DNA from 4 places in the Streptosporangium roseum DSM 43021 genome. Region 4 is predicted to be linked to each of the others. Evidence: riboswitches for the same ligand, from Rfam matches in the RefSeq annotation. Region 4 holds a riboswitch; each other region holds the start of a gene.

Region 1 (3,426 bases), 4.4 Mb from region 4:
CGGGGGTGAAGTCACGGGTCGGATCCGGCGGGACGGACGGGGCGGCGGCGGGCAGAGCCCGCCAGGGCGTGGTGAACGCCACGATCGCCAGCGTGGCCGCGCCGAGGGCGGCCAGCGCCCACCCCGCCACCCGGATGCCCGGGAGCGCCTCCGCCGTGGTCGTCGTCATCGGGACCCTCCCCGCAGGCGCGTCGCAGGCCCCGGGGAGACCGGAGGCGTGCCCGCCGTGGCCCGCGCCATGATGATCCCTCCGGAGACCGGAGGCGTGTCCGTCGTGGTCCGCGTCAACCCAGTTCCCTCCGGAGGTGGTCACGCCAGGCGGCGGTGAGCTCCGCCCGCGACAGGCCCAGCGCGCTGCCGACATCGCTACCGTAGAGCCTCACCAGCGCCTTCTCACCGAAGCGCTCCGCGATGTAGCGGCAGGCGAGCCACGCCTCCTCGTAGGCCTGCGCCAGCCGCGGGGCGCCGGGGGCGAAGTCGGCGGCTCCGGGGAGCCGGGCGGGCAGGGTGCCCGCGCGCACCTCCGCTGCCAGCTCGGCGGCGGCCTCGCGGACCCCGATCCCGGCGTCGCGGTATCCCACGTAGTCGGCGAACCCCTCCGACAGCCACATCGGCACCCGGCCGCCGCGGGTCGCGCCGGTGGCCACGTGGGTGAGCTCGTGCGTGATCACCACGTCCCGGCCGGCCGCGCTGAGCCTCGCGTAGCCCGACGGAAGGACGATCACCCTGTCGGCGGTGGCCATCGCGGCCAGCCCTCCCGTGCTCCCGGCACCCGCGAGCGCCGCCGCCTCCGCGTCGGTGGCGGGAAAGAGGATCACCGGCCGGACCGGTCCCCAGATCCGCCCGACGGTACGGCGGGCACGGTCGGCCCTCGACGCCAGATCGCGGAGATCGGCGAGCGGGACGCGGTGGCCGATCACGACGGAGTGCTCCCCGCGGACCACGGTCGCGGCCCCCGGCCAGAGGCCGCGCGTATCCTGCGGGAGCGGCCCCGCCCCGGCGGTCAGGCCGGCGCTCATCAGCGCCAGCATCCCGGTGAGCACGGCGCGGCGCCCTCTCCGGACGGACATATGAGCTGATGTTACTCGACCGGCATGGAGCGGCCCCGTCCATCCGCGGAGGATGGACGGGGCCGATTCGCTCGGGGTCAGCCGCCGGGACGGACCGCTCCGGCGAAGGAGGACTTGTAGTACCCCTTCAGCTTCACGATCCGGACCGTCTTGCCGCTGCTCGGCGAGTGGACCATCTTGCCCTTGCCGACATACATGCCCACGTGGCCCTTGCCGTAGAAGAACATCAGGTCACCGGGGCGCAGGCTGCTCCACGAGACCTTCTTCCTGACGGCGCGGTACTGGCTGTGCGTGATCCGGGGGAGGGAGACGCCGGCCTTGCGCCACGCGTACTGGACGAGCCCGGAGCAGTCGAACGAGCCGGGGCCGGAGGCTCCCCACCGGTACGGATCGCCGATCTGCTTCGTGGCCGCCGAGACGGCCTTGTGTGCCTTCACCTTCTGTCGTGCGACCTTGCTCGTCCGGGTGGTCTTGGCCTTCGCCGTACTCTCGGCCTTCGCCGTGCTCTTGGCCTGGACCGCGACCACGATGTCCGTCGTCGCCTGTGCCGCCGTGGATCCCAGCACGACCGCTCCGGACGAGGCGGTCAGGGTGAGTGCGGCACCGCCGAGGGAAAGGCGGGCAAGGCGCGACAGACGGGGGTTACGCAGGGTGGTAGACAGGATTTCTCCTTGGGGCTTCCACTGATGCCTACCGGGTTAGCTGACGGATTCGGGCGGGGAAGTCGCCCTACGGCATGAAATATGCCGATTCACCCCTGGCCATACCTTGAGGGCCCTTGGGTCCCCGGTTCCATGCCTCCTGGCTGCACGGATTCGGCAGGCCGCCGCGATGGGGTCCAACCCCTCAGGGGAGCGGCGGCCAATTGGATTTTCTGCGGAATGCCTGACCTTCGGGCAGGCATTCGGCGCGGCGACATGGCTTGCCACCGCGACGCCAGAAGGTACTCCGATCACCAAATTTCAGCAAAGCTATGCCAGGGAAATGGAGATCGACAAGCACCCCGCCCGGTTCCGTAATCCCTGCGTGATAGGCGGTTCCGTTATTTTTTTATGACCCTCGTCACATTATTATGATCATCATCCGAAGGCCGTCACTTCTGTAACATTCGTCACACTGCATTCGATCTTCAATTCCTCCGTCCCACCGGGTCGCCGTACCAGGACTCGCAGGCGTTGCCCGCCTCCGCGGGCACCGCGCCGGGCTGGAGGTACCGGCCGAACGCCGGATCGTACAGGCGGCCGCCCAGCCGGACGGTCCCGTCGAGGGTCTCCGCGGGGCTCCGCGTGCCGCCCAGCCAGCCGTACCGCCGGATCTCCGACCGCGCCACGCCGTACTCGTCGTAGTCGAGCACCGTCGCGGTCCCGGTCTCCGGCTCCAGCTCGGTGCCCACGTCGCCGTGGATGGTGGTGGGCTGCAGGCGGGCCGGCCCCTCCCTGCCGACGACCCTGGCGCCGCCCGGCGGCGTCGTAGATCGAGCGGGTGGACAGCAGCTCGGCGCGCTCGGGCGCGTCGAACCGGGTGATGGTGAGCTCGGCGAGACGGTAGCTGTCCTTGCCGAGTGCCGGCGCCCGGTTGTGCGCGGTGAGCTCGCGCACCACGCGGCCGTACCGGTCGTACTCGGCGACGGACAGATGGCCGCCGGGGACGAGGGCGCCGACCGCCCGGCCGTTCTCAGCGAGGGAGCAGCGCGTCCCGCATCACGCCCGCCAGCCAGTCGCGGAAGGAGTCGGCGGGCCAGTCGCACCGCTGCACCATGGCGCTGTAATGGGCGGGGTCGTTGAGGAGCCACATGACGTCGACGGCCCGCTCCCCGTCGAGTCCCGGCCGCAAGGGCCCCGTCGACCGCAGGCGCTCGACCACCATGCGCGCCCCCGCGCGGCGGTTGGCCTGCAGCGTGTCCCACAGCTCGGTCACCTCGGGCGCCGCGTCCGCGGCCCGGCGGACGGTCTCGAAGAGCGCCGCCGCGCGCCCCCCGATGAGCACGCACACCTGCGCGTAGGCGTCGAGGACGGCGGCCTGCGTGGTCGCGTCCCAGACGGGCTTGAACCACGGCCGGTCGGCCACCGGGACGGGGGCGTCGTCACCGGCGAGGGCCTGGTCGAGCACCTCGCGCAGCAGCGCCGGCTTGGAGCCGAAGGCGGCGAAGACGGTCGGGCGCGCGACACCGGCGGCGACGGCGATGTCGGCCAGGGAGGTGGCCACGTAGCCGTTCGCGACGAACAGCTCGCCGGCCGCCGCGACGATCGCCTGGCGCGTGCGCCGCGTGCCGTCCTCACGGAGGCGGGACTGGTAGCGCCTTTTCGGCTCCTGATCCTTGACCACATTCAGCACGCTATCGTTATATTGACCATAC
Region 2 (3,426 bases), 780 kb from region 4:
TCGGCGTGCACGGGATGGACGCCCGCGCCGGGTTCACCACTCCGAACCTGCTGGAGGCGGAGACCAACCGCGAGCTGGTCGCCTCCGCGCACCGCCTGGTGGTGCCCGCCGATCACACCAAGTGGGGGACGGTCGGGATCAGCACGATCGCCGAGCTGTCCCAGGCCCACGTCGTGATCACCGACTCCGGCATGCCGGACGAGGCCCGCGACGAGCTCACCGCCCAGGTCGGCGAGCTGATCGTCGCCGAGGCGCGGCCGGAGAGCGCGGTGCTGAGCCGATGAAGCGCACGATCACCCACCTGGCCGACGGGCGGGAACTGTTCTACTTCGACCGGCACGACGACGCCGACCGCGGCGCGATCGACAAGCGCGACCTGCCGCCCCGCCCGCCGGCCTCCGAGCTGCGCTACGACCCGCTCACCGAGGAGTGGATCGCGGTGGCCGGGCACCGCCAGGGGCGCACCTTCCTGCCGCCGGCGAGCGAGTGCCCGCTGTGCCCGTCGACCCTCGGCAACCTGACCGAGGTCCCGTCGAGCGCCTACGACGTCGTCGTCTTCGAGAACCGATTCCCCTCCTTCTCCGCCCAGAGGGGCGAACACCACCAGGTGGGGGGGCTGAGCGAGGTCCGCCCGGGGACCGGGCGGTGCGAGGTGGTCTGCTTCACCTCCGACCACGGCTCGTCCTTCTCCGAGCTCTCCGCCGGCCAGGTCGAGCTGGTCATGGAGGCCTGGATCGACCGTACGGCGGAGCTGTCCGCGATGCCCGGCGTGGAGCAGGTGTTCTGCTTCGAGAACCGGGGAGCGGAGATCGGCATCACTCTGGCCCACCCTCACGGCCAGATCTACGCCTACCCCTACGTGACCCCGCGCACCAGGCTCTCCCTCGGCGCGGCCGAGCGCCATCGGGAGCGGACCGGGGGCAACCTGTTCGCCGACGTGCTGGCCGCCGAGCGGGAGGCCGGGATCCGCGTGGTCGCCTCGAACGAGCACTGGACGGCCTTCGTCCCCGCCGCGGCGCGCTGGCCCGTGGAGGTCCACCTCTACCCGCACCGCCAGGTCCCCGACCTGGGCGGGCTGGAGCCCGCCGAGCGCGCGGCGTTCGGACCGCTCTACACGGAGGTGCTCCGCCGCCTGGACGGGCTTTTCGGCGTGCCCATGCCGTACGTCGCGGCCTGGCACCAGGCGCCGGTGAACGTCGGCCGGGAGCTGTCGTACGCGCACCTGGAGCTGTTCAGCATCCGCCGGGCGCCGGACAAGCTGAAGTATCTCGCCGGATCGGAGTCGGCCATGGGGGCTTTCGTGAACGACGTCCTGCCTGAGGAGACGGCGCGCCTTTTACGTTCTCTTGTCACAGGATGATCACTTATTAGTCTCAGATTGGGGTCGCGTTACCCAGGGTTTACCACTACTATCCTCACACATCGGACCTAATGTCCGATATGCCTAATTCCGGGCGCGTCGCCCGGGAGCCGGGGACCCACCGCACTTGGGGTGAACCACTTCGGTGGAAGGGCTTCCTCCAGCCCGAACCCGTCAGCTAACCCGGTAGGCGGAAGGAGAGGAGAGTCGTGGCGGCTCTATCCCCCACGTTCCGTCGCCATGCGGCTTTGACCATTTCCATGGTTTCGGCCCTAGCGTTCACCCTTGGCACGGCTACCGCGGGTAACGCGACCCCCAAGCCGAAGGAGTCCCAGCTCCGCGCCGAGCTGGCCCAGCTCAACAAGAAGGTCGACAAGCTCATCGAGACCTACGCGGCCAAGCGCGAATCCCTCAAGAAGGCCCAGGCCGCCGAGAGCGTCGCCAAGACGGACCTGCGCAAGGCCGAGGAGAGCTACGCCGAGGCCGAGAAGCAGGTCGACACCCTCGCCCAGTACCGCTACCAGAGCAACGCCGTCGACCTGCCCTCCGTGCTGTTCTCCACCGACATCGGAGGCCTCGCGATCATGGAGCAGCTCAGCGCCCAGCAGAGCACCTACCTGCAGGGCTTCGCCCTGAGCCGGGACCTCAAGAAGCAGGCGGCGGACAAGGCCGCCCAGCTCACCAAAGCGATCGGCGAGGAGGCGGCGGCAGTGGAGAACCAGCGTGAGGAAGCCGAGCAGGTGATCGACGACATCGAGAAGAAGCTCGACGCGCTCGTCCCCACCGGCTCCGGCCGCCGCGCCGACGGCAGCTGGGCCCCCCAGCTCCCCGCCGGCGCCGACAACATCACCGACCGCACCCGGATCATGCGCGAAGCCATCAAGAAGCGCTTTCCCCTGCCCTACCAGGTCGGCTGTTACCGGGCCGCGAACGACGGCGGCGAACACCCCCTCGGCCGCGCCTGCGACTTCATGATGAGCACCGGCGGCTCGATGCCCTCGGCCGCCCACATCAAACTCGGCGACGAGATCGCCGCCTGGACCATCAAGAACAAGGCCGCCCTCGGCGTCAAATACGTCATCTGGCGCCAGCGCATCAACTCCGGCTCCGGCTGGCGCCCGATGTCCAACCGCGGCGGCATCACCGCCAACCACTTCGACCACGTCCACATCTCGATGTACTGAGCTGCTGGGGCGCTGACCTGCGGTTAACGCGTCGTGGATGGCTCTCGGGGCACACTACGCGTTCACCGCCGCCAACATTTCCGGGCTTCTCGATCACCGAGTGGCACCCGGCCCCGTCGTCAAACGGTGTCAGCCGTCAGCGACATGGTCGGACAGGGCATCATGCGGAGCCCGGGCTGATGAAGCAGACGGCAAGGACGTCAGAACCCCCTCCCCCGTAGTCCGACCAGTCCGCGCCGCCCGCGTAGCGGGCCCAGTCCGCCTTGTCGATCTCCGCGTTGGTGTTACCGCTGCAAGCCGCCCGCTCCGGGTCGGCGACGACCTCGGCGAGGCCCCTGAGATCCCACAGGGAGACCCCGCCGGGGCCGGCCGCCAGGGCGATGCCGCCATCGGCGCTGAGAGCCACGGAATCGATCTCCCGCGCGTATCCCTTCAACGCGGCCGTCCGGGCCGGCCCGGACGGGGCGGAGAGGTCCCAGAGAATCCCGGAATCGCTCGGTCCCGCGAGCAGGGCGATCTTCCCGTCGGAGGTCAGGGCCATGTCATAAATGTCGGCGAGGGGCACATCGAACACAGCCGTGCTGACCGGACGCGACCGGTCATCGAGGTTCCAGAGCCCGGCCCGATACGCGTTTCCAGCGAGGACGACGCGCCCGTCCGCGCTCATCGCCGTCGCCGCGGACTTCGCGGGCAGGGCGAGGCCGGCCGACTTGACCCGGCGCGAGGGGTCGGCGAGGTCCCAGACCGTCACCGCCCCATCGCCGTCCACGGTGACGGCGCCCCCGCCGTCCGCGCTGAGTCCGAAGTCGCGAATGTAGGAGGAGGTGCGCGCTCTCGTCACCGACAGGCGCGCCGGACGAGACCGGTCGGTCAGATCCCATA
Region 3 (3,426 bases), 1.2 Mb from region 4:
AACTCCATTTCCAGTGTGCTCCATACCGTGTGGCGATCGGCGATCTCGGCCAGATACTCACCGAGCGCGGCGAAAACGGTCTGGTCCTCCTCCCATTGGGAGGCGATTTCCTCGACGCTGTCAAGGCGGTGGGCGGCGTGCTCGTCGAAGAGAGTGAGGAACAACTCATCTTTCCCGGCGAAATGGGAGTAGAGGGCACCGACCGTGTGGCCCGCCCTGGAGGCGATCTCGTCGACGGAGGCCCCAGCGAAACCTTGTTCTGCGATGACTTCGGCGGCCGCGGCCAGCAGGCGGTTGCGGGTGCGCGCCTTGGCTTGGCCGCGACTTAACCGCAAAGGCACCGACATATCATGAGTACTTCACGTAGCGCCCGCTATGTCAATAGCGCTCGCCGCCTCTATGAAGAGGGGAACTTGACGACCTTTGAACAAGGCGTTTACCGTTCCTGACGGGCGACATTGATATCCAACATACTCACGCCTGAGTTCCAGTGCGGGGGGAGCGACTCTAGATGGCATATCCAGAAGTGGATTCCCGTCGCGGCGACAGCCTCCTGGGCATGGGCGAGATCGGTCTCAGTGACGAAGATCTCGTGCTCCTGGCAGAGCTTGCCAAGGGCGTCACCGTGGACCGGGTGGGTCGTCGCCTCGACATCAGCGGCCGGACCGTCCGGCGCAGGCTCCGCGGAATCTGCGACCGCATCGGCGTCGCCACGGCGATCGAAGCCGTGGCCTGGGCGGCTCGCCGCCGCCTGATCTAGCCGCGGGGTCCGTCGCCCGGTCTGTCCTGGTCGCGCGCTCCGCCGCGGTCCGACCGGATCGGGTGGTCCGCGGTCTGTCGTGGCCGCGTGGTCCGTCGCACTCCGATCCGATCGGACGGTCCACCGTCCGGTCTGGTCGGGCGGACCTTCGCCCGTCTGACCGGACGGTCCGCCCGTCTGATCGGGCGGGCCTTCGCCCTCCGGTTCAGTCCGCGACCCGCACGCCACCGGCGAAGGGCCGGTTGTCGATCGAGGCGATGTGGATGACGTCGCCGGTCCGGGGCGCGTGGACCATCAGGCCGGCGCCGATGTAGATGCCGACGTGGTGCAGGTCGTTGTAGAAGAAGACGAGGTCACCGGGGCGCAGCTCGTCCCTGGAGATGTGGGTGCCCGCGGTCCACTGGTCACCGGTGTAGTGCGGCAGGCTGATGCCGACCTTCTGGTAGGCCCACATGACCAGGCCGGAGCAGTCGAAGGAGTTGGGGCCCTCGGCGCCCCAGACATACGGCTTGAGCTGCTGGGAGAGTGCCCAGCGGGCGGCCTCGGCGGCCTTGCCGCTGCCGACGATCGGCACGCTGATCTTCACCCGGCTGCCCCGGCTGTTGGACTTGGCCCGGCTGCGCACCTCGCTGAACAGGTCGCTCTCGACCTTGTCGACGAGCCCTTCGATCTTGGTGCGCTTGGTGCCGATCTCCGACAGGAGGTCCTTGACCTCGGTGGTCCGGGCCTTGGCGCTGGCCTGCGCCCGCTCGGCGGCCTCGATCGCCCGGGCGACCTGGGCGACCTCCTCGCTCTGCTGCTGCTGGAGGGCGTAGTTCGTGGTGGCCTGGTCGAGGAAGGTGTCGGGATCGGTCGGCTGGCTGAAGACCATGGCGGCGCCCAGACCTCCCGACATGTAGGAGCTCTGCGCGAGGAGGGTGGCCTTGGCGCGCCGGGACGCCAGCTCGGACTCGCTGACGGCGAGGGTCTTCTTGGCGCTCGCGGCGGCGCGCTGCGCCTGCTTGAGCTTGACGCGCTCGCCGTTGTACTGCTCGGTGAGCGTTTCGATGTCGGTGTGCAGCTTCTCGACCTGCTTGGCCAGCTCCGGAAGGCTGGGCTTCGGGTCGGCGGTGGCCGCGACGACAGGGGTGCCGAGGGTCAGGGAGGCGAAGGCCAGTCCGATGAGCGCCATCCGGCGGGTGAGTCCACGCGGGGCGTGTTCTCGACGGCGGGCATGTCTGCCCGTGTTTTTCCCCCCACGGTCACGCGTGCGCTTCACCAACAGGCTCCTCTCTCGGCCGCCTACCGGGTTAGCTGACGGGTTCGGGCCGGAGGTAGCCCTACCGAGGGTGCGGGGGCACCTCGGATTCACCCCAGGGGACTAAAGGGTGGGTCCCCGGTTCCCCGGGTCCGGGGATTCGGCGGTTCAGCGCTTTAACGTCGCTGACATCGAGCACGGACATTAGTGCAATTGGAGGTTCATGCTCAACCAGAACTACAAACTCGGTAGAGCTTTCACAACCGGAATGTCACAAGAAGATCACACATCTCCATGATCAACATGTGCATTACGCTGGTTTTATGTGCTCTCGGTCAAGGGGAGGTGGAGGTCTTCGCAGCTCCAGGACCATGCGAAAGGCGAGTTTTGGCCCGTCACCGGCGCCCGCGGCCCAGCGTCATGGCGTGACTACCATCTGTCATCTGTTGGCCGTGGGGCGTGAGTTAAGGGTGAGCCGTAATTCGCGCGTGCCGAGGACGTACGCTGATCGGTTATGGAGCAGGTTGCGGAGCATTCCCCCACCCCGGCCGTTCGCGACACCGAGATCGCGGGACGACGCGCAGTGGCCGGGGGCGGAGACGTGGACGCGGAACGGGACCCGCGGGACCGCCCGGCGGACGCGGCGGAGGCCGCGGCCGAGATCACGGTACGGCGCGCCCGCACTCCGGACGTGCGCGCCATCCGGCGGCTCGTCGACACCTACGGGGGAGCCGGCCCGCGCCTTCTGGAGAAGGCCACGGTCACCCTGTACGAGGACATCCAGGAATTCTGGGTGGCCGAGCGGGCGGGCGCCGTCGTGGGCTGCGGGGCGCTGCACGTGCTCTGGGAGGACCTCGCCGAGATCCGCACCGTCGCCGTCGACCCCGCCTGCCGAGGGCTGGGCATCGGCCACCGGATCGTCTCGGAGCTCATCCGCACCGCCGGCGGGCTCGGGCTCCGGCGGGTCTTCTGCCTCACTTTCGAGGTCGGCTTCTTCGCCCGGCACGGCTTCCGTGAGATCCAGGGCACGCCCGTCGCACCGGAGGTCTACGCCGAACTTCTCGCCTCATATGACGAGGGCGTCGCGGAGTTCCTCGACCTGGAGCACGTCAAGCCGAACACCTTGGGAAACACCCGAATGCTGCTCCACCTGACCCGGGATCGCGACTGACGTGACCTTGACGGTTACCGATCAGAAAGATGACTGTTGATACCTATGTCGATACCTTGTGCTGCAGCAAGCATGTGAGTCTCACGTATGCCACATGCGCCGTCGAAGTAGTGAGGTGACGCGGTGAGCACCGGACAGCCGCCGTATCAGGATGATCCCGACCGCGATCGCACACCGTCGGGGCAGCCAGAGTACGGACAGCACAATGCGGGTCGAGCCCCTGGCGAACATGACCCTGACATGACAATTGTGGGATAT
Region 4 (3,426 bases):
GCCGCGCGTCGTGCCAGCCCTCCCCCTCGGTGTAGTCGATCGAGATCATGTGATCGGTGAAGGTCTGCCCGAATCCGGGATCCGCCAGTACCCGCTCACGCTCGGCTGCGGTGCGAGCGTGGTCGGAGAGCTGCACGTCGAAGCTGAGCTTCTGAGCGGTGGTCATGACGGAGATCCTTCTCTTGTGGCGGTCTGCCCGTGAGTCCATTCTGCGATGGACCGGGTAACGGGAAACTACTGCATCCATGTCGAAACCCGGCACTGCCGGGGTAAACGAAGACGCGCCCGGCGGCTCACATGAGCCGCCGGGCGCGTCTGGGATCGGGGAGGCGGCTTGGTCAGCCGGTTACTCGGGCGGTGATGTCGTCGCCGATCTCGTGGGTGGTCCGGCCGGCCCAGCCGGTCAGCCGCTCGACGAGGTCGTCGGCCACGGCCTGCTCGACCTTGGCGGCCTCGGCGGTCAGGCCGAGGTGGTCCAGGAGCATGGCGACCGACAAGATCGTCGCGGTCGGGTCGGCCTTGCCCTGCCCCGCGATGTCGGGGGCGCTGCCGTGGACCGGCTCGAACATGCTCGGCGCGGTGCGGTCGGGGTTGACGTTGCCGCTGGCCGCCAGGCCGATGCCGCCGGCGACGGCGGCGCCGATGTCGGTGATGATGTCGCCGAAGAGGTTGTCGGTGACGATCACGTCGAAGCGCTCCGGCTGTGTGACGAAGAACATCGAGGCGGCGTCGACGTGGCAGTAGTCGGTCGTGACGTCGGGGTATTCCAGGCTGACCCGGTCGAAGGTGCGGGCCCAGAGGTCACCGGCGTAGGTGAGCACGTTGGTCTTGTGGACCAGCGTCAGCTTCTTGCGCGGCCGGCTGAGCGCCTTGTCGAAGGCGTAGCGGACGACCCGCTCGACGCCGAAGGCGGTGTTCAGCGACTCCTGCGTGGCGACCTCGTGCGGGGTGCCCCGGCGCAGCACGCCACCGGCTCCCGCGTAGAGGCTCTCGGTGCCCTCGCGGACGACGATCATGTCGATGTCCTCGGGACGGGCCTTGCCCAACGGGGTCTCGACGCCGGGGAAGAGCTTGACCGGGCGGAGGTTCACGTAGTGGTCGAGCTCGAAGCGGAGCTTGAGCAGCAGGTCGCGCTCCAGGATGCCCGGGGGCACGCTGGGGTCGCCGATCGCACCGAGCAGGATCGCGTCGTATCCGCGCAGCTCGTCCAGGACCGCGTCGGGAAGGGTCTCACCGGTCTTGTGATACCGCTTGGCGCCGAGGTCGTAGGTGGTGGTCTCCACCTTCGTGCCGACCGCTTCGAGGACCTTCAGGGCCTCGGTGACGACCTCGACTCCGATCCCGTCCCCGGGGATGACTGCCAGGCGAATGTTGCGCGAATCCATGCAGGCACCTTACCGGTCCGTCTCGGTAATCGAACACCGATCTCACCCATCGGACATTTCAGCGCGTCCGGGACGCGTGATCGCTTTGTCCGGTTTTGCGACGTATTGACCCTTTCGTTAACTTTGGTTATGGTCCTCTCCATTCGAACCGACGCCTAATCCGCACCGGCCGTCCCCCTTTCGGCCTGCGCGGAGCCGGGGAACCACCATCTGGGATCCACGGCCGTCCAGGACATCTCGCTTCGCACGGCGGAGCCATGCCCTGGGCCGCCTTCAACGGGATCCCTTGGGGCGAATCAGCGCTTCCCGCGCTGTAGGGCGGCCTCCACGCCCGAGCCCGACAGCTAACCCGGCCGGCCTTATGGAAGGAACCATCCTGTCCGGCAAGATTTACCCCCGCGTCCTGACCCTTCTCGTCGCCGGCACCACCGTGTTCGCGACCCCGTCCCTCGCGCAGGCCGACACTCCCGCCCCCGCCCCCTCCCCCGCCCCCTCGCCTGAGGCCACGACGCTCACCGGCCCCAAGCTCAAGGAGATCCTCGCCGAGCAGGCCCCCAAGCCCGCTTGGAAGAAGGCCCTGAAGTGGGCCATGGCCCAGCGCGGCACCCCGTACGTCTGGGGCGGCACCGGCCGCGGCGGCTTCGACTGCTCCGGCCTGATGCTCCGCGCCTACGGCGCCGCCGGGATCAAGCTGCCCCGCGTCGCCGCCGACCAGTACCGCGCGTTCTCCAAGAAGATCGCCTGGAAGAACCTCAAGCCCGGCGACCTGGTCTTCTTCCACGGCCTCGGCCATGTCGGCATGATCAGCAAGCCCGGCTACATGGTGCACGCCCCGCAGAGCGGCGACGTGGTCAAGGAGGAGAAGCTCAACGCCTGGCGCCGCAGCAGCTTCGTCGGCGGCGTCCGCCCCGACCCCGCGGGCGTCAAGCTCTCCGTCGAGCAGGCCAAGCGCGCGGCCGAACCCGCCCCCACGATGCTCGAGGCCACCGCCTGAGCACCGGGGGCCCCGGGGACGCCGCGGGCCGCTCCACCCGTGGCGCCCCCGGGGCCCCTCAGCCGGCGGAACCGCCCGCCGGGCCGAGGCGGGCCTGGAGGCCGTCGAGGACTCGCTCGAGCCCGTAGGCGAAGGTCTCCTCCCGGTTCTTCTCCGGGTCCTCGCCCCGGTAGGTCGCGTACAGCTCCCGCAGCCTCGGATACGCCAGCGCGGCCGCCTCGGCGGCCGGCCACAGGTCCTCCACCACGTCCCGCTCGCTCCGGGCGCCACCGGCGAGCTTCGTGAGCATCGCGGCTTCGCTGGTCGCCGTCCCCAGGACGTACGCGGCAACCGTCTGCACGGCCTGGTCGGCCTCTCTCAGCGCGAAGCCCGCCGCCTCGAACACGGCGAGCATGCGGTCGGACTGCCGCATCATGTTCGGCCCCAGGTAGGCCAGCCCCACCTCGTCGAGCACGGAGACCATCCAGGGATGGCGGAGGATCACCGACCGCATGCTGCGGGCGCAGCCGACGGCGGCCGCCCGCCAGTCGGCCGGATCTTCGACGTCCGGCACCCGCATTTCGCTGTAGACCTCGTCCACGACCAGTTCGATCAGCTCGTCCTTGTTGGCCACGTGCCAGTAGATCGCGGTGGCCACGGCGCCCAGCCGGCCACCGAGGCGCCGCATGCTCAGGGCGTCGATCCCCTCGCCGTCGAGCAGCTTGAGGGCCTCGGACACGATCTGCTCCCGGCTCAGCGCCGGCTGTTCGCGCCGTTGCCTGCGCGGCCGGGTCCACACCGAGGGGAGCGGCGATTCGTCGGCTGACATGCGGGCCTCCTTTGGTCGGACGGAATTGCACGTCGTACGCGTGAATGTACAGCGTTCAAGCAACATGTCGAGCGAAGCCCCTCCTTGCACAGCGTCCAGGGGTTGAACACTGTGCAGTTTTAACTGTACGGTGTTCATCAATCCCGAACGCCGTACAAGAAGGAGGAGTGATGGATCGTCACCCCCGGCGCTGGCTCATCCTCGCCGTGCTCTGCCTCAGCACATTGGCGCTGGTCGTC

What was found. A riboswitch is a leader RNA that binds a small molecule or an ion and turns the genes downstream of it on or off. The one in region 4 is predicted to bind cyclic di-AMP.
Region 1: another riboswitch for cyclic di-AMP. It lies ahead of SROS_RS13035 (C40 family peptidase); the one in region 4 lies ahead of SROS_RS51850 (C40 family peptidase).
Region 2: another riboswitch for cyclic di-AMP. It lies ahead of SROS_RS35255 (coiled-coil domain-containing protein); the one in region 4 lies ahead of SROS_RS51850 (C40 family peptidase).
Region 3: another riboswitch for cyclic di-AMP. It lies ahead of SROS_RS54155 (C40 family peptidase); the one in region 4 lies ahead of SROS_RS51850 (C40 family peptidase).

What each region holds. Positions count from the first base shown of each region.
Region 1 is NC_013595.1:2,927,155-2,930,580, reverse strand. It holds gene SROS_RS13045 (M48 family metallopeptidase) at 1-169, opposite strand, end outside; gene SROS_RS13040 (hypothetical protein) at 285-1,070, opposite strand; gene SROS_RS13035 (C40 family peptidase) at 1,148-1,636, opposite strand; cyclic di-AMP (ydaO/yuaA leader) riboswitch at 1,743-1,901, opposite strand; gene SROS_RS49495 (hypothetical protein) at 1,902-2,126, shown strand; gene SROS_RS13030 (hypothetical protein) at 2,200-2,463, opposite strand; gene SROS_RS13025 (TetR/AcrR family transcriptional regulator) at 2,745-3,404, opposite strand.
Region 2 is NC_013595.1:8,068,002-8,071,427, forward strand. It holds gene SROS_RS35245 (DeoR/GlpR family DNA-binding transcription regulator) at 1-284, shown strand, start outside; gene galT (galactose-1-phosphate uridylyltransferase) at 281-1,360, shown strand; cyclic di-AMP (ydaO/yuaA leader) riboswitch at 1,432-1,567, shown strand; gene SROS_RS35255 (coiled-coil domain-containing protein) at 1,621-2,544, shown strand; gene SROS_RS35260 (WD40 repeat domain-containing protein) at 2,705-3,426, opposite strand, start outside.
Region 3 is NC_013595.1:10,095,745-10,099,170, reverse strand. It holds gene SROS_RS46770 (TetR/AcrR family transcriptional regulator) at 1-341, opposite strand, end outside; gene SROS_RS44195 (LuxR C-terminal-related transcriptional regulator) at 560-760, shown strand; gene SROS_RS54155 (C40 family peptidase) at 966-1,931, opposite strand; cyclic di-AMP (ydaO/yuaA leader) riboswitch at 2,024-2,173, opposite strand; gene SROS_RS44185 (amino-acid N-acetyltransferase) at 2,659-3,168, shown strand; gene SROS_RS46765 (RDD family protein) at 3,409-3,426, shown strand, end outside.
Region 4 is NC_013595.1:8,852,130-8,855,555, forward strand. It holds gene SROS_RS38775 (branched-chain amino acid aminotransferase) at 1-166, opposite strand, end outside; gene SROS_RS38780 (3-isopropylmalate dehydrogenase) at 339-1,385, opposite strand; cyclic di-AMP (ydaO/yuaA leader) riboswitch at 1,543-1,759, shown strand; gene SROS_RS51850 (C40 family peptidase) at 1,747-2,379, shown strand; gene SROS_RS38790 (TetR/AcrR family transcriptional regulator) at 2,438-3,187, opposite strand; gene SROS_RS38795 (MFS transporter) at 3,358-3,426, shown strand, end outside.